3 regions of the Blautia sp. 2227st1_G12_2227SCRN_220401 genome follow, and region 3 is predicted to be linked to each of the others. Evidence: predicted binding sites of a transcription regulator. Region 3 holds the regulator's gene; each other region holds the start of a gene.
What was found. The regulator Rex, encoded in region 3, represses fermentation and respiration genes when NADH is low (regulators of the CRP and FNR family bind a similar motif). The targets are predictions, from matches to a motif close to ATTGTTAANTANTTAACAAT.
Positions count from the first base shown of each region.

Region 1: a site for Rex is predicted at 1,539-1,558, ahead of gap (type I glyceraldehyde-3-phosphate dehydrogenase). Genes of this name have one in related genera too.
Region 2: a site for Rex is predicted at 2,175-2,194, ahead of pckA (phosphoenolpyruvate carboxykinase (ATP)). Genes of this name have one in related genera too.

Region 1 covers NZ_JBCLNI010000002.1:39,279-47,372, reverse strand. The annotation lists gene ABCM67_RS01420 (phosphoglycerate kinase) at 1-289, opposite strand, end outside; gene gap (type I glyceraldehyde-3-phosphate dehydrogenase) at 476-1,495, opposite strand; gene ABCM67_RS01410 (histidinol-phosphatase HisJ family protein) at 1,801-2,619, shown strand; gene ABCM67_RS01405 (hypothetical protein) at 2,695-4,779, shown strand; gene ABCM67_RS01400 (HAD-IC family P-type ATPase) at 4,922-7,480, opposite strand; gene nifU (Fe-S cluster assembly scaffold protein NifU) at 7,570-8,016, opposite strand; gene nifS (cysteine desulfurase NifS) at 8,045-8,094, opposite strand, start outside.
Region 2 covers NZ_JBCLNI010000005.1:91,073-99,166, reverse strand. The annotation lists gene ABCM67_RS03950 (DUF4866 domain-containing protein) at 1-610, shown strand, start outside; gene ABCM67_RS03945 (threonine/serine exporter family protein) at 706-2,034, opposite strand; gene pckA (phosphoenolpyruvate carboxykinase (ATP)) at 2,356-3,960, shown strand; NiCo riboswitch at 4,257-4,437, shown strand; gene ABCM67_RS03935 (cation diffusion facilitator family transporter) at 4,638-5,567, shown strand; gene ABCM67_RS03930 (hypothetical protein) at 5,873-6,076, shown strand; gene ABCM67_RS03925 (rhodanese-like domain-containing protein) at 6,189-6,521, shown strand; gene yfcE (phosphodiesterase) at 6,648-7,190, shown strand; gene ABCM67_RS03915 (class I SAM-dependent RNA methyltransferase) at 7,187-8,094, shown strand, end outside.
Region 3 covers NZ_JBCLNI010000024.1:7,337-15,430, reverse strand. The annotation lists gene ABCM67_RS12105 (precorrin-8X methylmutase) at 1-205, shown strand, start outside; gene ABCM67_RS12100 (PLP-dependent aminotransferase family protein) at 202-1,518, opposite strand; gene ABCM67_RS12095 (pyridoxamine kinase) at 1,611-2,477, shown strand; gene ABCM67_RS12090 (ABC-F family ATP-binding cassette domain-containing protein) at 2,508-4,424, opposite strand; gene ABCM67_RS12085 (redox-sensing transcriptional repressor Rex) at 4,639-5,286, shown strand; gene ABCM67_RS12080 (NAD(P)H-hydrate dehydratase) at 5,348-6,865, shown strand; gene alr (alanine racemase) at 6,862-8,031, shown strand.

The DNA.
Region 1 (8,094 bases), on a different contig from region 3:
CCTCAGGATCTGCTGCAAATTTTACTTCCTGGCCAAGAAGCTCAGAAAGACGAACTGCTACAGGTGCAAGAGAAAGCTCCGGTTTCGGCTCTCCCTTCGGTTTTCCAAGGTGGGAGCAAAGGATAACCTTTCCGCCGTCTGCGATCAGTTTCTTGATTGTAGGAAGAGCAGCTACAAGACGGTTCTCATCTGTGATCTTTCCATCCTGAAGCGGAACATTGAAGTCGCATCTTACAAGTACTTTCTGTCCTTTTACATTGATATCGTCAACACTTTTTTTGTTCAGCATCTCTATATCTCCTTAACTTTTATTTCTGCAAAAGCAGATGAATAAGGGCGAGCGGTATTGTTGTCCGCTCTGTTAACAGTCATTTCCTCAGACATTTTTTTGTTTGATCTTTTGGAAAAAAAGGGCCCGGTCCTCTTCAGACCGGACCCTTTCTGAGTCTATTCTTCTACACCCGTTCGCAGAAAATTAAGCGTTCAGAAGTTTTCCGAAGTGCTTGATTGTACGAACCATCTGGCTTGTGTAGGAGTTCTCGTTGTCATACCAGGAAACTACCTGAACCTCTGTTGTGCCATTCTCAAGTGGAAGTACCATTGTCTGAGTAGCATCGAAGAGGGAACCAAATCTCATACCAACGATATCGCTGGATACGATCTCATCCTCGTTGTATCCGAAGGACTCATTGGAAGCTGCTTTCATAGCTGCGTTGATCTGCTCTTTAGTAACGTTTCCTTCAACTACTGCTGTAAGGATTGTTGTAGAACCTGTTGGGGTAGGTACACGCTGTGCAGAACCGATAAGTTTGCCGTTAAGCTCTGGGATAACAAGTCCGATAGCTTTAGCAGCACCTGTGCTGTTCGGAACGATGTTAACTGCAGCTGCACGGGATCTTCTCAGATCGCCTTTTCTCTGCGGTCCGTCAAGTGTCATCTGATCGCCTGTGTAAGCGTGGATTGTGCACATGATACCGGATTTGATCGGTGCAAGATCGTTAAGAGCCTTAGCCATTGGTGCAAGGCAGTTTGTTGTACAGGAAGCTGCGGAGATGATCTTGTCCTCGTTTGTAAGACCCTGATGGTTTACGTTGTAAACGATTGTCTTAAGGTCGTTTCCAGCCGGAGCGGAAATAACTACGTGCTTAGCACCTGCATCGATATGAGCCTGAGCTTTGTCTTTGGATGTGTAGAAACCTGTGCACTCAAGAACTACGTCTACACCGATCTCTCCCCATGGAAGCTCTGCAGCGTTAGCCTTAGCATAGATTTTGATCTCTTTTCCGTCTACTGTGATGGAATCCTCGCCTGCTGTTACTTTATCAGCAAGAGCATATCTTCCCTGTGTAGAATCATATTTTAATAAGTGAGCAAGCATCTTAGGAGATGTAAGATCGTTGATTGCTACGATCTCAAATCCTTCTGCTCCAAACATCTGACGGAATGCAAGACGACCGATACGTCCAAAACCATTAATTGCAACTTTTACTGCCATGATAAATTCCTCCTATGAATTGAATGGTGATTTAAATCGTTCCTTTGTTAAAGAAACATCAACCTGTTTCATATTGTACCTAATTCCAAACAAAAATTCAAGAGCTATTTATAAAAAAGAACATTAAAATAAATATTAAGAAAATTTCTGAAAAATGTGCTATAATTCTCTGATAGAAAGTTCTGTCCTGCTGATTCCCAAAACGGATATCTATATTCCCGCTGGGAGTTTGACTTTCCCGGATTCATAACAGGCAGATACGATCATTGTCACAGAATATAAAGGCTTGAATATGGAGGTACAAAATGGACCAGAAAATTTTATGGGACTGCCATATGCACTCCTCTTTTTCCGCAGATTCCGATACACCGATGGAAGAAATGATCCAGACTGCCGCAGACCAGGGTCTCACGGGAATCTGTTTTACTGAACATTTTGATCCGGATTATCCCGATACTCCGGAAAATCTTGATTTTTCCCTGAACATCCCTGCATACCGCCAGAAACTTGAGAATCTTGCGGATGCTTTTAAAGACCAGATCCAGGTTAACTTCGGGATCGAGCTTGGACTTCAGCCTCAGCTTGCAGAATCTTTTTCCGATCTTCTGAAAGAAGTTCCCTTTGATTTCGTTATTGGTTCCTCCCATGTGGTGCACGGATACGATCCTTATTATCCTTCTTATTTTGAGGGCCGTAAGGAATCCGCATGCTACATGGAATATTTTGAATCCATCCTGGAAAATATCGCTGCTTTTGACGAGATGGATGTGTACGGACATATCGACTATGTAGTACGTTATGGTCCAAATCAGAACCGTCAGTATTCTTACGGACGATATAAGGAGATCCTGGACGAGATCCTGCGGACATTGATCCGCAAAAATGTGGGAATCGAGCTGAACACAGGCGGTTATCACTACGGGCTTGGTGAACCGAATCCCTGTGTCAATATTATCCGACGTTACCGTGAGCTTGGCGGTGAGATCATCACCATCGGTGCAGATGCCCATACTCCGGATAAAATCGGCTATGCTTTTGACAAGGCGGCTGATGTTCTCCGTGAATGTGGTTTTTCCTATTATGCTGTATTTAAAAACCGCCGTCCTGTTTTTCATAAGCTGTAGCTCTGTTTCTCTCTCCAGTGAGAGAGTTTACATTTTTATACCGAAAATATCATTTTATCTAAGGAGGAATTCTATATGTCAACAAAAAGACTCCAGAAAAAGAAAGCTGCCATGCAGGCAAAAAAAGAAAAGCAACTGAAAAAAAATACCTCTGCTACCGGCACCAGTTCCAGTGCTGCCAAATCTGTTGAAAATGCTAAAGCCGAAGTGAAAAAACTTGAAACCGTAAAGAAGGAAACGCTTAAAGTCGAAACTTCCAAAACTGAACCGATCAAAGTCGAGACTTCCAAGACCGAACCGATCAAGGTCGAGACTTCCAAGACCGAGCCGATCAAGGTCGAGACTTCCAAGACCGAGCCGATCAAGGTTGAGACTTCCAAGACCGAACCGATCAAGGTCGAGACTTCCAAGACTGAGCCGATCAAGGTTGAGACTTCCAAGACTGAGCCGATCAAAGTCGAGACTTCCAAGACCGAGCCGATCAAGGTCGAGACTTCCAAGACCGAGCCTCTGAAAGTCGAAACTTCCAAGGAGGACACAGCTTACGATGCCCTCTACGAGAAACGTCTGAAACACTACTACAATGATCTGAAATGGCTTTACTGCGAGCTGTTCCGCGATCACCCGGAAGTTGCCGGCACATTCTCAAGCCTCACAAAAAAGATGAAAGAAATCTACCGTGAGCGTTCTCTTTCCATGAAGGAAGCCGACCAGAACTGCGCTGCAGATCCTGACTGGTTCCGTAAGACTACTTTCACCGGAATGGCTGTAAATCCTGCTGACTTCGCAGATACTCTTTCCGGGCTGTCCGATAAGCTGGACTATATCAGTGAATGCAAAGCAGACACTCTGTACCTGACAGATCTTTTCCAGGCAACCTCCAACTGCTCTCTTCGCATTATCCCGGAGATCGGAACTTCCGAAGATCTGTACACACTTGCAGCTAACTGTAGGAAAGCAGGTATCCGCCTGGCTCTTGAGATCCCGTTAAGTCTTTCTGTGGATGACCCACAGTCCGGTGCGCCATGTGTGCTCCAGACTCCGGCTTATTTCAATGCAATGCTTCTTCAGATCCTGGAGCTTGCAAATGAAGGTGCTTCTGTATTCAGCCTTGGTATCCTTCCGATGATGCCGGAAGAAAATCTCTGGAAGCTTCACTCTCTGCTGCGTATGACCCGAATGGTGTGTGAGATCGTATGCCCCGGAATTCTTCTCCTTGGCGAAACAGACCGCCCACCTGCAGAGGCTGCTGCATTCGGCGGAACTTCCGATATGCCGGAACTTCACATTGTAAACAGCACCCAGCTGATGTCCGATCTCTGGCATACCGTTGCTACAAAGGACACTGCCCTTCTCCGCCGGGGAATCGACAGAGCTGCAGACCTTCCGCAGGCACCGGTATTCCAGAATTACCTCCGTAACCGCAACACGGTACGCTGGAATCTGGACTATGATTTCCTGAAAGGAAGCTTTATCACAGAAGGGCCTCACAGAGATTATCTGAATGAATTCCTGGCAGGTATTTTCCCTGATTCCTTTGCCCGGGGTGAAATTTATGTAAATCCGGAAACCGAGAAATCTGAGCTCTGCGGAACAACCGCATCTCTTGCAGGAATCGAGCGTTTTGATTATGAAGGAAATATGGAGGGTGTCAGCCGGGGAATCCGCTATGACGTAGCACTTCATGCATTGCTTCTTTCCCTCCCCGGAATTCCGGTACTTCGAAGCGGTGACGAGGTCGGACAGCTGAATGACTACACCTATAAAGCCGACATTTCCAAAGCAGCTGATCCCCGCTGGCTCCACAACGGACGTTTCAACTGGGCACTTGCCCGGAACAGAGCCGATGCCGAAACGATCCAGGGACGCATTTTCAACAGCCTTGAGCAGCTGGAATCCATCCGTGCCAGCCATCCGGTATTTGCACCTGAAGTTTCTGCACATACACTGGAAACCTGGGAAAAAGCTCTCCTTGCCCTGGTAAGAGAAACTTCTGAAGAAAAGCTGATCTGCATCTACAACTTCAGCGACCAGGATAATGTAGCCTGGATCAACGAACAGGACGGTACCTACACAGATCTTCTCACAGGAGTTCAGAGAGACGCACAGGCTGTAGAGATCCCGGCCTTCGGATTTATCTGGCTTATGCACACGAAATAATAGCTTTGTCAGGCGGATATCCACACTCTGCATTCTCTACACAGCTCTGCACCGGATAACTGGATAACTGCTTCACAGTTTATTTGCAAAAAAGGACACTGCCATTTTCAACGGGCAGTGTCCTTTTTTATTTCTCATATTATTATTTTCTCAGCTTATCAATAAATGCAGCAAATTTCCCCTGTTCCCCACTATCCAGCGAACGGCTGTAAATATTTCTGAGCCAGGCCGTGATCACATCGATCAGGATCGGAGAAAATGTCATCAGAAGGAACACCAGAATGATCATTCCGAATTCCAGCGATCCCAGTGTCAGAAGATTCTGCAGAACCACCGCCGCACCGAAAAAGATCACCTGCATACTGTAAATGATCACCTTTCGATACTTATTCAGAGGTGCGTAAACTGTCTTAAGTGCCGCCATATAATTCCATCCTGTTACAAGCACACAGGCTGTATTCAGCATAGCATTGGAATGGTATACATTCTGGCATACCAGCATCACACTGAACACACAGCCCGTGATGGTCACAGCAGCCGGAAATGCATTCATAAATACATGACGCAAAAATGTATGGTCGATCTTCTCATAATTATTCTCCTGTGCCAGAAGGAATGTAGGAATACCAACAGCGCAGGCACTGATCAGAGACATCTGGATCGGCTCAAAGGGATAGGAATCCCCGAAGAAGATCGTGATCAGTGACAGCAGCACGGAAAAAATCGTTTTGATCAGAAACATAGATGCCGCAGTACGGATATTATTTACAACCCGGCGTCCCTGATTCACAATTTCTGGCATTGCTGCAAAATTAGAATCCAGCAATACCACATTGGCAATATTCTTGGCAGCATCGCTGCCCTCAGCCATGGCAATACTGCAGTCCGCCTCTTTAAGCGCCAGAACATCATTGACACCATCACCGGTCATGGCAACCGTATGCTTCTGAGCCTGCAAAGACTTCACCATTGACTGTTTCTGCTGAGGTGTTACACGCCCGAACACACTATATTCTGCAACTGCCTCGTCCATCTGTTCCTGAGTTGTGATCGTTGTCGCATCGATATAATGCTCTGCATTTTTAAGGCCTGCACGTCTGGCAATTGCAGAAACCGTCACCGGATCATCACCGGAGATCACTTTCAGATCAACACCCTGACTTTCGAAATATGCCAGCGTATCCGGTGCCTCTGCACGAATCACATCTGTAATAAGCAAAAGTCCGACAGGTTCCAGTCCCTCCGGAAGCTCCGCTCCCTCACTCACATTTACACTATGGGCAAGAACCAGCACACGAAGACCTTCCTCTGCAAATCTGCCACAATACTCCATCAGCTCCGGGTTCCCTTCCGGAAAAAGAAACTGCGCTGCCCCCATCAGATAAGTACCTGTATCTGTAAATGCAGCTCCGCTGTACTTCCTGTCAGAAGAAAACGGGATCACATGATCCAGCTTCATATCCTGAGATACTTTAAATCTTGCCCTGAGTGCATCGGCAGTGGCATTCTGATCCTTCAGCACAGAAAGCAGATTTCCCATGATATGCTCGATCTCCCGGGTCTTCTCCGGATCTTCCTGACTATGTTTCTCCGGGTCAGCTTCTGACTTTTCCTGTAATACGAGATTCGCACTTCCATCCTCCTTTGCGATCGCATCTGTTGCTGAAACTGTAGAAGTCGCAGAACTCTCAGTTCCATTGCTGTCACCTTCGCCGGATTCAGGATCTTTCCCGGATATTGTCTCTGAAATCTCATCATACACCGGCGGATAGCTCTCCACCGCCTCCACACACATGGTACCCTCTGTGATAGTTCCTGTCTTATCCAGGCAGAGCGTATCCACGCGTGCAAGAGTTTCTATACAGTACAGCTCCTGCACCAGCGTCTTCTTCTGGGCCAGCTTCAGCGCACCCAGAGTCAGTGCCACACTGGTAAGAAGGACCAGTCCCTCCGGGATCATTCCCAGGACCGCTGCAACCATATTGACAACAGAATCCCGGATATTGTCTCCCACAAAATAATACTGTTTATAAAAAAGCAGCGCACCCATTGGTACGATAATGATACTGATCACCTTCAGAATGGCATTCAGGGAATTTCTAAGCTCTGAATTATGGCGCTTGAATTCCTTTGCCTCGCTGGTGATCCTTGACGCATAGTTGTCACTTCCCACATGGATGATCTGGCAGCAGGCCTGTCCCGCCGTCACAAAGCTTCCGGAAAAAAGCTCATCTCCCGGATTCTTCGGAAGATTGTCTGCCTCACCGGTAAGCAGGGATTCATTGACCTCAAGGCTTCCCTCCAGGATCTTCGCATCTGCCGGAACCTGTTCTCCGGCCTTCAGGAATATCAGATCATCGACAACCAGCTTCTCTGTAGAAATTTTCCATTTTTTTCCTTCACGCAGAACAACCGTCTTGGATTCTGTCAGGATGGCCAGCTTGTCAATCGTCTTCTTAGCACGGACCTCCTGAATGATCCCGATCACGGTATTAATAAAAATGATTCCTACAAACATGGAGTTTTTGTAGGAACCAACCAGCAGTACGAGAACCAGCAGCACCAGGTTCAGAAAATTGAAGAATGTCAACGTATTCTCCAGAATGATCTGCTTATATGTCCTGGTGTTGGGGTTTTCGTTATTATTTACCTGGCCCTGCGCAATTCTTTCCTGAACTTCTTCGTTCGTAAGTCCTGTCATGCTTCTTACTTACCTGTCCTTTCAATGGCTTACGGTTCTGTTCAACTGAAGCTTGCTCATGCCCCGGTTATGATCGTAAATAAAAGGAATCAATACTCCTCTTCTGTATCCTCTTCACCCTCGTGGATATCAGACTTCGGTTTGGAAAGACCCTCGATCTTAATGTGATGTTTCTCTGCATAATCCCAGAGAGCTGCATGAATTGCTTCCTCAGCAAGCAGGGAACAGTGGATCTTTACCGGCGGAAGTCCGTCCAGAGCCTCCATAACGGCCTTGTTGGTTACTTCCATAGCTTCCTCAATGGTCTTGCCCATTACAAGTTCTGTTGCCATACTGCTTGTTGCAACTGCTGCACCGCATCCAAATGTTTTAAATTTGCAGTCTTTGATAATATGAGTTTCGTCATCGATATCAAGGAATATTCTCATAATATCACCGCATTTTGCATTTCCTACAGTACCCACGCCACTTGCGTTCTCGATTTCACCGACATTACGTGGATGCTGAAAATGATCCATTACTTTTTCACTATACATTATTTTTTCCTCCTGGCAAGTATTTTTATTATTTTTTCTGCTTTTTAATAAAATCTTCATATAATGGAGACATGCTTC
Region 2 (8,094 bases), on a different contig from region 3:
TCCTCCGGAAAAATTCGCCTATGCATTGCTGGACGCATATAAAAACCGTGATCTGACAGCTCTCCTTATGGCAATCTGCCAGAACAGTATGTTTGATCTTCTGCGAAATTCTTTTCTGGCACCGTTCAGGTTCAATGCAGATGGACAGGAGAATCCGGTGTTTCTCACAGATGAAAAAGGAAATTTTCTGCGGGAAAAGGGAATTCATGTAAGTGACAGGGATTACGACCGGTTCCGCAGGATATACAGGGAGAAGCAGGGTGTAAAGATGTATTTGGCGTATGGCTACCGGAAGCGACATGCCTATGATGAAGCTACCATGGAAGTAGAAGAGTACAAAATGGGCGAACATATCGGTGTGCTGCTGGTGTATGAGCTTCCGGACAGCGTAAGGGAAAAGGAAACGGAGGCACAGGCCTATGCGGCTGTATGGGATATCATGATGGCAATTCAGAAGAAGCTTCCAAGAGCTTTTGTGTATTATGGGCAGGATTCTGTGGAGGATGGTGGAAAACGTTATGACGGACTGGGCGTTTTTCTCCCCATCCATAAATTTGCGGACCGCCTGGAAAAAATGATCGGGATCGCTGATGAGATCGTAATGAAATAGAATGTACAAAAAAGGACTGCTTTTGTATTGCTCCGGTTATCAGAAGGATAGCTGATGACCGGAAGCTACAGAAAGCAGTCCTTTTTGTATGCCCGTCAGGTGCAGTAGCGGAACATTTTGTCCGTAAGGATCCTGGCGAAAATAAGGCCCAGAGGAAGAGCAACGATGATCAGGATCGCAGCTGCAAACCAGGAGGCGGAAACATTCAGGGACATGATCCCCAGATTGTAGATCGCCCGGTAGAGATAAAGTCCGGGAACCATGATCACAATGGATGGTACGGTAATGGAAATCCTGGGATATCCCACTTTTGTTTTGAGGAGGGAGGCCAGAAGTCCGGCTGTCAGTGCTCCGAAAAAAGCCGCGGCAGCAGGGGGGAAACCGGCAAGATCAACAAGCTCCAGACGTAAAGTGTTGGACAGTGCGCCGATGAAGGCGGCAGCTGCGGCTAGACGGACAGGGCTGTTGAACATGACCGAAAAGCCGAATACCCCGCAGAAGCTTGCCAGAAGCCGGAACAGGATCCTCTGAGCTGCCGAAAGCTCCAAAGGCAGGAAATCCACAGGTTTCAGATGAAGAAGCAGTGCCATTAGCCAGGCAGAGACAGCAGCCACCATTACAACAATAATGGCGTAGGCCAGTCGTTCCAGTCCGGAACGCATATCCAGCTTGGCAAGGTCGATCCCGCTTGTGATAAACGGAAAGCCCGGAATGATAAACAGCATGGAACAGATGTATCCGGCCTCATGCTGGACGGAAATGTGGAACAGAAGCTCTGCCAGTTTCAGGAAGCTTGCATATACAAGACAGGCAGAGGAAACAGAAACTGCAATGCACATAAACAGAGTAAAATGATGCTTGCCAAGCTTGCAGCGGATGGCGTTTCCGATGCCTGCGCCTGCAAAAGCCAGGATCATTTCCAGCGGGCCACCGCCCAGAAGAAAAGTAAATGCACCACAGGCCAGTGCAGAAGCCAGTCCCAGGGCTGCAGGGGAATAAAGCCCGTGGATCCGCTCGATCTCATCTAACTGACTGTGCAGTGCTTCACCGCTCATATGGATACCCTCCGCAGGAAAATCACTGACAAAATGTTCCAGCCTGTTCAGTCTGGAAGTATTTACGCCGGTGGTAGTCAGACTAAGTGCATGGGAAAAACTGCTCTCACCGTCAAAGCAGGTGTAGCTTATAGACATCAGTCCGATATCTGCGGAACAGGTGATACCAAGTGCTTCTGACAATGTATTCATGGAACTCCGTACCCGCCAGGCACCGGTCCCACAGGAGAGAAGCATCATGCCTGTACGGCCGATCAGGGAAGCTTTTTCGGAAAGAGAAGCTTCGGTAATGGGCTGGCTGTTCCTGGTACTTACGTAGTTGTGCCAGGGGATTTCCATATGATTACGTTTGATCAGAATATCTGACATAGAAATCACTTCTTTCTATATATTAAAATCATATAGTTGCTATTATAAATATATATAATAACTATAATCAGATATATTGTAGCTATTATTCTGAAAAAGTCAAGCGTAGATGAAATAAAATCTGACAGTGCTAAAACGTCACTGTTAAAGATTTATCATTTTTTTGCGGAAAATGAATTTTTTTGGTTGCTTTTACGTACAATTTATGTATAATTGTGGATAGGGATGTTGGAATGACCAATTCCTATGGCAGGATGACAAAAACCTGCAGCAGTAGGTGGCTATCATAATTACTATTAAAGAAGAGAGGTAAATGTTAAGATGGCAAAAATCGATTTAACAAAGTATGGTATTACCGGAACAACTGAGATCGTGTACAATCCTTCCTACGAGACATTATTTGAGGAAGAGACCAAACCGGAGCTTGAGGGATTTGAGAAGGGTCAGGTCAGTGAGCTTGGTGCTGTCAATGTAATGACAGGTATCTACACAGGACGTTCCCCTAAAGACAAATATATCGTTATGGATGAGAACTCCAAGGACACAGTTTGGTGGACATCCGATGAGTACAAGAACGATAACCATCCGGCAACTCAGGAAGCATGGAATGCAGTTAAAGATCTTGCCAAGAAGGAGCTTTCCAACAAGAAACTTTTCGTAGTAGATGCATTCTGCGGAGCTAACAAAGACACACGTATGGCTATCCGTTTCATCGTTGAGGTTGCATGGCAGGCACACTTCGTAACAAACATGTTCATTCAGCCGACAGCTGAGGAGCTTGAGAACTTTGAGCCGGATTTCGTTGTTTACAACGCATCCAAGGCTAAAGTTGAGAACTACAAAGAATTAGGACTTAACTCTGAGACAGCTGTAATGTTCAACATTACAAGCCGTGAGCAGGTTATCGTTAATACATGGTACGGCGGAGAGATGAAGAAAGGTATGTTCTCCATGATGAACTACTATCTGCCGCTGAAGGGCATCGCTTCCATGCACTGCTCTGCAAACACAGACCTTAACGGAGAGAACACAGCAATCTTCTTCGGTCTTTCCGGAACAGGTAAGACAACACTTTCCACAGATCCTAAGCGTCTTCTGATCGGTGATGACGAGCATGGCTGGGATGACAACGGAGTATTCAACTTCGAGGGTGGATGCTACGCTAAGGTTATCAACCTTGACAAAGAGTCTGAGCCGGACATCTACAATGCGATCAAGAGAAACGCTCTTCTTGAGAACGTAACACTTGATGCTGAGGGCAAGATCGACTTCGCTGACAAGAGCGTAACAGAGAACACACGTGTTTCTTATCCGATCAACCACATCGAGAACATTGTTCGCCCTGTATCTTCTGCACCGGCAGCGAAAGAGGTTATCTTCCTGTCCGCAGATGCATTCGGCGTACTTCCTCCAGTATCTATCCTGACACCGGAGCAGACACAGTACTACTTCCTTTCCGGATTCACAGCTAAGCTTGCTGGTACAGAGCGTGGAATCACAGAGCCTACTCCTACATTCTCCGCATGCTTCGGACAGGCATTCCTTGAGCTTCATCCGACAAAATATGCTGAGGAGCTCGTTAAGAGAATGGAGAAGAGCGGTGCGAAAGCATACCTCGTTAACACAGGATGGAATGGAACTGGAAAACGTATCTCCATCAAAGATACTCGTGGTATCATCGATGCTATCCTTGACGGATCTATCCTTAAAGCTCCGACAAAGAAGATCCCATTCTTCAACTTCGAGGTTCCGACAGAGCTTCCGGGCGTAGATCCTGCAATCCTTGACCCACGTGACACATATGCAGATGCTGCAGAGTGGGAGACAAAGGCTAAAGATCTTGCTGCAAGATTCGTTAAGAACTTTGCTAAATATGAAGGAAATGCAGCTGGTAAAGCACTCGTTGCAGCCGGCCCGCAGGCATAATCAGTCATTCCAACTGAATACAGATCGTAGATTTAACCGGGAGCGGATTTATCCGCTCCCGGTTTTTTGACAAACAACTGAGGATCTATTATTTGATATAGAACTGTGCAGTGCGAAGCATGTTTCCGGACATGGAATAAACAGAAAGTTGAAGATATCTACCTGTAAAATAAAAAACTTTGGCTTGACTAACAGAGGGCACATGGTGTATCCTTTCTGAGAAGTTAAGCGGGAGACCCGTAAGACTGTAAAAATTCTCTTTGCACTGCATTACATTCGAACAGGATGCGAGATCAACAGTACAAACTGAGCAGGCGATGCTTTTCGGAATCGAAAATATTTATCGAAGGCATGGGGCCGGGCCGCAGGAAGCGGCAGCGGATATGGATTTAAACGTAATTGCAAAGAACCTGCATTCACGGAATATGAGGTGAAGCAGAATGTGACTTTGCTTTCAGACATATCTGCGGGACAGTGTATGTTTCGCAGGTATGTCTTTTTTACTGCAAAATATGGATGGAACAGAAGGTAGAAGCTGGGATATCCCTATACAGAAAAGAAAGAACACCGGCGGAAAATCGCACTGTAGCGAGTAGTGAAGGAACCGCCGGTTTTTTCACGGAAAATGTTGTGCCATAAGAAGAACCTGATCATATATTTAAAAGGAGATTCTGTTTATGGAACACACAGAAAACAAAACAATTATACATGATACAGAAAAAACAGCTTCATGGGAACAGCAGACAGCAATGAAGGTATCCGGGATCAGTATTCTGGTAAACCTTTTATTATCTGTATTTAAACTGATCGCAGGTATTGTGGCACATTCAGGAGCGATGATCTCGGATGCCATTCATTCTGCATCAGATGTGGGAAGCACCTTCATCGTGATCATCGGTGTCCGTCTTTCTACAAAGAAATCGGACAAAGAGCACCAGTACGGACATGAAAGAATGGAGTGTGTTTCTTCCATTGTCCTTGCAGGAATGCTGCTTGTCACTGGTCTCGGGATCGGAATTACCGGTGCCCGTGATATCGTAAAAAGCACATCCGGCGGAACCATTGCCATTCCGGGAACACTTGCACTGATTGCAGCAGTGGTATCCATTGTGGTAAAAGAGTGGATGTTCTGGTATACAAGAGGTGCTGCAAAGAAGATCAATTCAGGAGCCCTGATGGCAGATGCATGGCACCATCGTTCAGATGCACTTTCATCTATCGGAGCGTTTGTCGGTATTTTAGGTGCAAGACTGGGATACCCGATCCTGGACCCGATCGCCAGTATCGTGATCTGCGTTATGATCGCCAAGGCATCGATCGACATTTTCAGGGATGCCATTGACAAGATGGTAGATCATTCCTGTGATGCAAAAACTGAGGAATCCATGAAGAGAGAGATCCTCAAGGTACCGGGCGTCAGAAGAGTAGACCTTCTTAAAACCCGTCTTTTCGGATCCAAGATGTATGTGGATATCGAAATCGCAGCAGATGGAAATATTTCCCTTTTTGATGCACATGATATTGCGGAAAATGTACATCATACGATCGAGAATAAATTCAAAGATGTAAAGCACTGTATGGTGCATGTAAATCCGATCAACGGATAAAAAACAAGCTGCCGGAGCGACTGTGATCGTCAATCCGGCGGCTTGTTTTTGTATAGAGAAACACCCGGTAGGGGAGCTACCGGGTGTTTCGAGGGGAGTATAAATAATTAAATAAGGGGTTATGTAAAAAAAATTTTTGAAGGGTAAATTCTTTTTACAAGAATGATTATAATATAAACTGGAAAAAAAAGCAATATGATTTTGGCGAATAATCTCCAAACTTTTTGGGATACTATTTCCTGTAATAAAAAGCGGCAGAAAGCTTCGGAAAGCCGTAAAATCAACTTCATCAGGAGGTAATTCAAATGGCGAAAAATTACGAAACAGACAGAAATGAGTCTAATTATGCAGGAAAAAATCACGGGGAAAGTGCTTCCAGAAACTGCGGAAAAAACAGCTCTAAGAACAGTTTGGGAAATTCTTCCAGAAACAGTTCCAAAAGCAGCTACGGAAACAAAATTTCCGATGAATATGATTCTGAGAAGGACAGAGGCTCTGACAGATATTAAAGGATAAGAAAAGCGGGAAAAGTCAGAGATGGCTTTTCCCGCTTAAATACATATAAGGGAACATTCACCCGGAAGCTTCCATATAATATACCAAAAAGAGGAGATTTTTTCCATGTTTCAGATCGAAACTATCTCTGCAAAAATGCTGGATTATTATGTGGAGCGCAGCGACGCTGTTATCATAGATCTCCGGGATTCTGCCGCCTACAGAAGGGGACATGTCCGGAACGCGGTAAATATTCCATACAGAGAGCTGGAGGAATATCTTGAGAAAAAACAGGATCAGAAATATCGTTTTCCCAAAGATAAGCTGCTGATATTTTACTGCGACCGCGGCGGCGCCAGCATGCAGGCTGCCCGGAGCCTGGCAAGACAGGGCTGTCGTACCAGGTCCGTGATTGGTGGATTTGCAGCCTACAGAGGGAGAAATCTTGTACGCGGATAAAAAAAACGGACAATATCAAATCAGATTGCGAATGCATATCTGTAACAAATCTTGTATTTTAAAGGAAATCATGATAATGTAAAGAACAGAGATAAAAACCAACACAAATTACAAGGAGAAAAGCTTATGAAATATATGTTTGCGTCCGATGTACATGGTTCGGCATATTACTGCCGGAAAATGCTGGAAGCATATGACAAGGAGAAGGCGGAGAGACTGGTGCTTCTGGGAGATCTGCTTTATCACGGACCAAGAAATGACCTTCCGAAGGAATACGCACCAAAGGAAGTCATCCGCCTTTTAAATGAGAGAAAAAACCAGATCTATGCAGTACGCGGAAACTGTGAGGCAGAGGTGGATCAGATGGTCCTGGACTTCCCGGTTATGGCAGATTACTGTATCCTTGCCATCGAAGGAAAAACGATGTACGCCACACACGGTCATATCTATAATAAGGATAATCTTCCGCCGATGATGGACGGAGACATTCTGATCCACGGCCATACACATGTGCTGAAGGCAGAAAATATGGGGAATTATATCCTTCTGAACCCAGGTTCCGTATCCATTCCAAAGGAAGGTAACCCGCCGACCTATGCAATCCTTGAGAACGGAATTTTTACCATTAAAGATTTTGAAGGAAATACAGTACGGGAGATCACTTTATGAATCTGTGGGAATTAACGGCGCCCTGTCATTTTGGAACAGAGGCGGTGCTGAAACGTGAAATACTGGATCTTGGCTATGAAGTGACCAGGGTGGAAGACGGAAGAGTAACCTTTGAGGCTGATGCCCAGGGTGTGGCAGACGCCAATCTGTTCCTTCGTACCACAGAACGTGTGCTTCTGAAAGTAGGCGAAGTAAAGGCCGAGACTTTTGATGAGCTTTTTGAAAAGACCAAGGCCCTCCCATGGGAGAATTACATACCGAAAAACGGTAAATTCTGGGTAGCCAAGGCAAACTCCATCAAAAGTAAGCTTTTCAGTCCATCTGATATCCAGTCCATTATGAAAAAAGCCATTGTAGAGCGTCTCAAAGGCATCTACGGGATTTCCTGGTTTCCGGAAGATGGTCCGGAATTTCCTATCCGTGTGGCCTTTATGAAAGACGTAGCTCTGATCGGAATCGACACTTCAGGAGTATCCCTCCATAAGAGAGGGTATCGCCAGATGACTGTCAAGGCACCTATCACCGAGACTCTTGCCAGCGCTCTTTTGATGCTCACCCCCTGGAAAAAGGATCGTATTCTTGTCGATCCGTTCTGCGGAAGCGGCACCTTTCCTATTGAGGCGGCAATGATGGCAGCGGATATGGCGCCGGGACTGAACCGTCATTTTCTGGCCGAGAGCTGGGAGCATCTGATCCCGAAGGAATGCTGGGAGGATGCAAGAGAAGAAGCCAGAGAACGTGTAAATCTTGATATTGAAACCGATATCCAGGGCTTTGATATCGATGCAGCTGCCATCAAGGCAGCACGCGCCAACGCAAAAATGGCAGGAGTGGACAGACTGATCCATTTCCAGCAGCGCCCGGTCAGTGAACTCCGCCATTCCAAACCCTTTGGTTTTATCGT
Region 3 (8,094 bases):
TTATGAGCTTATTGAGAACGGAAAGCTTTCTCCTGAGCTGATCATCGGTGTGCCGGTAGGCTTTGTGAATGTTGTGCAGTCCAAGGAGCTGATCATGCACGCAGATGTGCCTTATATTGTGGCAAAAGGACGCAAGGGTGGAAGCAACATCGCTGCGTGCATTGTAAATGCCCTGCTCTACATGATCGATAACCGGAGAGATTAGGAGCCGGTAACCTCCTTCAGAAGCTGACAGGCAGGCAGAAAATCCTTGGATGGAATGGAGGAGCAGGAGAGGACCAGGGTGACCTCGGCTCCGTTTTCTCTGAGAACCTCCAGTCCCAGACCACGGTTCCGGGCTCTGTCTGTCAGTTCACTGCCTGTGAGAGAACAGGGAAGAGTAAGGGCAAGGCTGGTTCCTGCGGCTCCTGTTTGGATCTGGCAGTCCTGGCCGAAGGTTCCCCGGACAGCCTGGGAAAGAGCCTTCAGCTTCTGGGAATAAAGGCGGCGGAGCTTTCTTGTCTGAGAAGCCAGATGCCCGTCGCGGATAAACTGGCAGAGCGCGATCTGTTCTGCCTTGGAAGCAGTCTGATTATAAAAGGCTGCTTTTTTTGTATATTTTTCCCGGAGAGAGCGCGGCAGTACCATGAAGCTGACACGGATGGAGGGCAGCAGCAGCCTGGAAAAGGAACCGATATAGACAACGTTTTCACCACCTGCAAGACCGAAAAGTGAAGGCGTCGGCTTCTGGAAATAAACAAATTCGTTTTCGAAATCATCCTCAATGATCAGATGGTCATTGATCTCCGCATGACGGATCAGCTCCAGGCGTCGTTTTACCGGCATGATCTCGCCCCATTTCGTCATGTGAGCAGGAGAAACATAGATCACATCGCAGCTTTTGTCCCGGTAATGGACATCAAAGCCGTAATCCTGAAAGATGGTGCTGCATGTGGTGAAGGACGGTGTGGGGAACGAAACGGTTTTCCGTTCATGGATCAGAGGGCAGAGGATCTGGAGAAGGGGCTGGAGACCGGCCCCTACTACAATGTCATCCGGGGAGCAGATCACATTTCTGCGTTCCCGGATATAGTCTGCGAGAACCTCCCGGAAATCGCTTTCGCCCTGGGGTTCGCCATAAGAAAGCATACGGTCGCCCTGGCGGAGGGCGCTTTTGATGTAACGCTGCCACAGATCAAAACGGAAGCTTTCCCGGTCAACACCGGAAGAGGCAAAATCATAAAGGCAGGGCGTGATGTCCTTATCCTGTTTTTCGGGGGTAAGCAGATGCTGCTTGGAAGCAATGCCGGTGACATAATAGCCGCTTTGTGCCCTGGCGATGATATAGCCGTCTGCTGCCAGCAGAAGATAGGCATTTTCAATGGTGGTACGGCTCAGCTTCAGCTCCTGGGCGCATTTGCGGAGGGAGGGCATTTTGCTTCCGGGAAGGAGACGGCCTTCCAGGATCAGCTTCCGATAATAGTGGTAAACCTCCAGATAAAGGTGTTCTTTTTTGTGTTCTGCAGATATATTTAACATAAGTATGATGATTTCCTTCCAAAAATGATTGCGTAAACCTGACAGTTCATTCTATAATATTACAGAAAAAAACTCAAGACTGGAGAATTACCATGAAAAAAATAGCAGTGATCAATGATCTTTCCGGGCTGGGGAAATGTTCACTGACAGCAGCGATCCCGGTGATCTCGGTGATGGGAGTCCAGGCGTGTCCACTTCCCACCGCTGTTTTAAGCAACCAGACCGGTTATGAAAGTTATTTTTGTGAGGATTTCACAGAGCATATGGAACCATATATGGAGCAGTGGAAAAAAAGAGGATTTTTCCCGGATGGGATCTATACAGGATTTCTTTCTGACGATAAGCAGGCAGACAGGATCCTGAAATTTATGGATGCGTTTGCAGGGAAGGATACTCTGATCCTTACAGATCCGGTGATGGGGGATGACGGCGCGGTTTATCCGATCTATACAGAAGAGCTCCGCAGCCGGTTCTGCGAACTGACACGTCGTTCCTATGTGATCACACCGAACCTTACGGAGGCCCTCCTTCTTCTCTACGGAAAAGAAAAAATGGAGGAGATCTGGAATAAACTGCAAAAGGTATCAGAGGCCCGGCGGATGGAAGAGATCCGGGAGATCGGGTGCGGACTTGCCCGGAAATTTTCACTTCCTGCCGTTGTGATCACCGGAGTGGATCACAGGGAGGAGGGGCAGCCTCTGAAAATGGGGAATCTTGTCCTGGAAAACGGAAACAGCTCCTGGGTATTTGCAGAGAAATCCGGCGGAAGCTATTCCGGGACAGGAGATCTTTTTGCATCCGTGCTCAGTGCAGGGCTGGTAAAAAGATATTCCATGAAAACCTGTGCAGAGCTGGCCGTGGACTTTATCTCGGCATCGATCCGGGATGCGGTGGAGGAAGGAACAGACCGTAACGATGGTGTATGCTTTGAACAGCATCTCGGCATGCTGCTTCCGTAAAAACATAAGGGGATAAAAAAGAGCTGACCGTCAGGCCAGCTCTTCCCATTTTTCATAAAGCTCTTCCAGTTCTTCAGTGATGGCTGCTTTTTCGCGGCTCAGCTTTGTACATTCCGCTACATTGGTGCAGACATCCGGAAGGACCATGGTTTCGTCGATCTCGCTGTCTCTTGTTTCCAGCTCTTCGATACGGGCTTCGACTTTTTTCAGCTCGGCTTCCCGTTTTCGTTTCTTTGCCTGTTCTTCCTTCATCTGCTGCCAGGAAAGCTTGTTCTCGGAAACCGCTTTTTCTTCGGCAGGTGCCTCCGGAGAAGTGCTTCCCGGTGCATAGGTACTGGTCAGCTCCTCCTTCTTTTCCAGATAGTAATCATAATCACCGATGTAATTTACCACTGCCTGGTTTGTCAGCTCCATGATCCTGGTCGCAGTCTGATTGATAAAGTAACGGTCATGGGAGACATAAAGGACTGTACCGGTGTAGCTGACCAGTGCTTCCTCCAGGATCTCCTTGGAGGCAATATCCAGATGGTTGGTAGGCTCGTCAAGGATCAGGAAGTTGGCTTCGGAAAGCATCAGCTTTGCAAGGGAAACACGGCCTCTTTCTCCACCGGAAAGTGCGGAGATCTCCTTGAAAACATCATCTCCGGTAAAGAGAAATGCGGCAAGCATATTTCGGATCTCGGTCTCTGTGAGAGTCGGATAAGTATCGGAGATCTCTTGGAAAATCGTCTTGTCCATATGCAGAACATGATGTTCCTGATCGTAATAACCGATCTGCACCTTGGAACCAAGGGAAAATTTGCCGGCATCTGCCTCAATAAGACCGTTGATGATCTTCAGCATGGTGGTCTTTCCGGTTCCGTTGTTTCCGATCAGTGCCACACGCTCGCCGCGTTTGATATCAAAGGAGATATCGGAGAACAGGGTCTGTCCCGGAAAGGCCTTGGAAAGCGCTTCCACGTGGAGCACATCGTTTCCGCTTAACACCCGTGGTTCCAGCGAGATACGCATCCGGTCCTGGAGCTCAAGAGGCTTTTCGATCCTCTGTACACGGTCCAGCATTTTTTCACGGCTTTCCGCACGCTTGATGGATTTTTCACGGTTAAAGGATTTCAGCTTGGCGATAACGGCTTCCTGATGCTTGATATCCCGCTGCTGATTTAAGTATGCCTTGTACTGTGCGTCACGAAGCTGAGCCTTCTTGAGAGCATAGGCAGAGTAGTTGCCGCTGTATACGCGGGTCTGTCCGGCTTCGATCTCAATGACCTTGGTGACCACCTTATCCAGAAAATAACGGTCATGGGAGACGATAAAAACAGCTCCCGGATAATTCAGAAGATAAGTTTCCAGCCAGGAGATGCTTTCCATATCCAGGTGATTGGTTGGCTCATCCAGAAGCAGGATATCCGGCTTGGAAAGAAGCATCTTGCCCAGCGCCACGCGGGTTTTCTGACCGCCGGAAAGAGTTTCGATCTGCTTGTCATAATCTTCCTCCGTGAAGCCGAGACCCTTTAAGACACCGGTCAGCTCACTTTTGTAAGCGTATCCGTTCTCCAGCTCAAACTGATGGGTCAGGCGGGTATAGGTTTCCATCAGACGGTTCAGCTCATCACCGGTCACCGTGTTCATTTCCTGTTCCATGTTGCGGATACGGCGTTCCATATCGATGATGTGCTGCTTGGTGGTAAGAAGCTCCTCGTAGATGGTATGATGTCCGTGGATATCCTGGTACTGGGCAAGATAGCCGATATTTTTATCCCGGGCAAGCACCACGGTACCGGAATCAGCAGAAAGCTCCTGCATGATGATACGCAGCAGTGTGGTCTTTCCTGCACCGTTGCATCCGATCAGAGCAGCCTTTTCACGGTCTTCAATGTGAAAGGATGCATCATTTAAAATTACTTTTTCGCCAAAGGCCTTGCATATATTCTGACATGATAAAATCATAAAAACTGTCCTCCTGTATAAAGAATCACCCCTGTTTATGTCTGAACAGGGAAAAATCCTCCACCTATTATAACGGAAACTGCCGGGATTTCAAAGAAAAAATCAATTATTAGAAAAAATAAAAAGAAATTTGTACAGAATAGACAACTTTAATTGACAGGAAAATGTCAATTCGTTATAATTAACCTAGTGTAAGGTAAGGAGGAAAACTATCGTGGAGACAAAACAAATCTCGAAAGCGGTGATTAAGCGTCTGCCACGCTATTACCGCTACTTAGGAGAGCTGATGGAAGACAATGTAGAACGTATTTCTTCCAATGAGTTAAGTAAGAAGATGCATACCACAGCTTCTCAGATCCGTCAGGATCTTAATAATTTCGGCGGTTTTGGGCAGCAGGGGTATGGCTATAATGTACATTATCTTTATACAGAGATTGGTAAGATCCTGGGACTGGATACCGTTCATCCGATGATCATTCTGGGTGCTGGTAATCTGGGACAGGCACTTGCCAATTATGTGGATTTTGAGAAGCGTGGCTTCAGGCTGGTTGGTATCTTTGACGTAAATCCTGTGCTTGAGGGCATCGCAGTCCGTGGACTTGAGATCCAGATGCTCAGTGAGCTTCCGTTTTTCCTGAGAGAGAATAACGTGGAGATCGCGATCCTGACACTTCCCAAGAATAAAGCCAAGGAAATGGCAGATATCCTGGTGGAGAACGGGATCAAGGCAATCTGGAATTTTGCACATCTCGATCTTGAGACACCGGATGATGTGATCGTAGAGAACGTTCATCTTTCCGAGAGTCTGATGACACTGTCTTATAATCTCAGCAAATACAGGCAGGAACATGTGGATAAGTAAGAATTGTTAAGCTGCCGGAAACGGCAGCTTTCTCTATGACAGAGGGGAGGCAGAAGACAGAATGAAGAAGCTTGTTACCTGCAAAGAAATGAAGGATCTGGACTCCACAACGATCCGTGAGATCGGAGTTCCCTCCGAGGTTCTGATGGAGCGGGCGGCACTGAAGGTGGTAGAGGAAACAGAAAAGTATCTCCAGAAGGACGAAAGGATCCTGGTAGTCTGCGGAAGCGGAAATAATGGCGGTGACGGTATCGCTGTTGCCAGATTGTTCCATCTGAAGGGAATCCGGGTAGAGTTTTATATGGTCGGAAACAAAGATAAAATGACCAGAGAGACAGCTCTTCAGTATAAGATCGCTTCCGGTTATCGTGTCCCGGAGGTGAATAACCCGCAGTGGAGTGAATATACTACTATAGTAGATGCCGTGTTTGGGGTAGGCCTGACGCGTCCGATCGAGGGGCATTATGCTGATATCATCCATGAGATGAACAGTGCGAGGGCCAAAAAGATCGCAGTTGACATCCCGTCAGGAGTGAACGGAGATACTGGCCTGGAAATGGGAATTGCCTTCAGCGCCGATCTGACTGTCACATTTGCCTACCGGAAAAGAGGTCTTTGCTTTTATCCGGGAAGACTGTATGCAGGAAGGATCGTTACCGCCGATATCGGGATCTATGAGCAGGAAGCTGTGACTGCATCTGCCGCCTGTCTGGAAAATAAAGATCTGAAGCTGTTTCCGGAACGTGATCCCGGCGGAAACAAGGGTACCTTCGGAAAAGTGCTCTTTGTGACCGGAAGTGAGGGAATGTGTGGAGCCGCTTATTTAAGCGCCAGTGCAGCACTTCGTGCCGGTGCGGGAATGGTAAAGATCCAGACTGTGGAAGCCAACAGGATCCCACTGCAGATACTCCTTCCGGAGGCTATGGTCTGCAGCCGCTTTGATCAGGAATCCAATGAACAGCTTCTATCCTGGTGTGATGTGATCGTGATCGGACCGGGACTTGGAACATCAGTGGCCAGCCGTGAGAGAGAACAGTGGTTTCTCACGGCGGCTGCCCGGGAGAAAAAGCCGCTGATCCTGGATGCGGACGGCCTGAACCTTCTGGCTGCACATCCACAGTGGTATCAGTATCTGGGAGAGCATGTAGTCCTGACACCGCATATCGGAGAAATGAGCCGGCTCAGTGGCAGAACGATCCAGGAGATCCAGCATGAGATCGCAGATACTGCACTGAAATGTGCTGCGGAAACAGGCTCTGTGTGCGTATTGAAGGATGCATGTACGGTGATCGCAGATGAAAAAGGCCAGATGTATCTGAATCTTTCCGGTAATTCCGGAATGGCAACTGCAGGAAGCGGAGATGTGCTTTCCGGGATCCTGGCAGCAGTGTTATGTATGTATCTGAAAACGGAGGAACAGCCTCCCATGGTTTTAAAGGCCGCGTTAGGTGTTTATCTTCACGGACTTTGCGGTGATCTTGCAGCCGCTGAAAAAGGAAAGCGCAGTATGCTGGCAGGAGATATCATAGAATATCTGCCCAAGGCATTAGCTATAGGTGAAGAGGAGTCGGGATTATGAAAAAATACGAGAGAGTAAAAGCACTGGTATCACTGGATGCCATTGCCCACAATTTTGAGGAAATGCATAAAAATGTCAAAGAAGGGACAAAGATTATCGCTGTGATCAAGGCAGACGGTTATGGCCATGGTGCCAGAGCTATTGCCCGTCTGATCCAGGACTATGACTATATCTGGGGATTTGCAACAGCTACTGCAGAGGAGGCACTGGAGCTTCGGCATGCAGGGATCACCAAGCCTGTCCTGATCCTTGGCCTTGTATTTGAGGAATATTATGAGGAGCTTGCAGCCAATGATATCCGAATCACCATATCGGATCTTAATACAGCGGCAGAATATGCAAAAGCAGGTGCACGCATTGGAAAAAATGTACATATTCATCTGGCTCTGGATACGGGAATGACAAGGATCGGATATGCGGATATTCCGGAAAATGCGATAAAGATCGAAAAAATCTCAAAAATCCCGAATCTGGTGATCGAGGGAATGTTTACCCATTTTGCCAGGGCGGATGAGACCGACCGTTCTCCTGCATTGGTGCAGCTGGACCGTTATCTCCGTTTTGCAGAGCTTCTGGAAAAAAGAGGTGTTCATATTCCGGTACGTCACTGCTCCAACAGTGCAGGTATCATCCGTGTTCCGGAAGCAAATCTCAATGTCGTTCGTGCCGGTATCACCATTTACGGTATTTATCCGTCAGAGGAGGTAGAACGTGATATTGTGAAGCTGACACCTGCAATGGAGCTGAAAAGTCATGTATCCTATGTGAAAAATGTGGAACGTGGAACAGCGGTAAGCTATGGAGGAACGTTTGTTACAGAACGCTTTACCAGAATGGCAACGATCCCCGTAGGTTATGCAGATGGCTATCCGAGACAGCTTTCCAATAAGGGCTGGGTCCTGATCCGGGGCAAAAAAGCTCCGATCCTCGGACGTGTCTGCATGGATCAGTTTATGGTTGATGTCACAGATATCCCGGAGGTGAAGGCCGGGGACGAGGTCACCCTGATGGGAAGAGATGGAGAGGAATTTATCAGTGTGGAGACACTGGGAGATCTTTCCGGAAGATTTTCCTATGAATTTGTCTGTGGGATCAGTAAACGTGTTCCGCGGGTTTATATCAAAGACGGTAAGGAATGCGGAGAAGAGGAGAGCTTTTTCCAGTAGATCCGTAAATACCCGGATCCGGAAAACGCCGGGTCAGACATAAGGCCGGTAAAAAAGTACCAC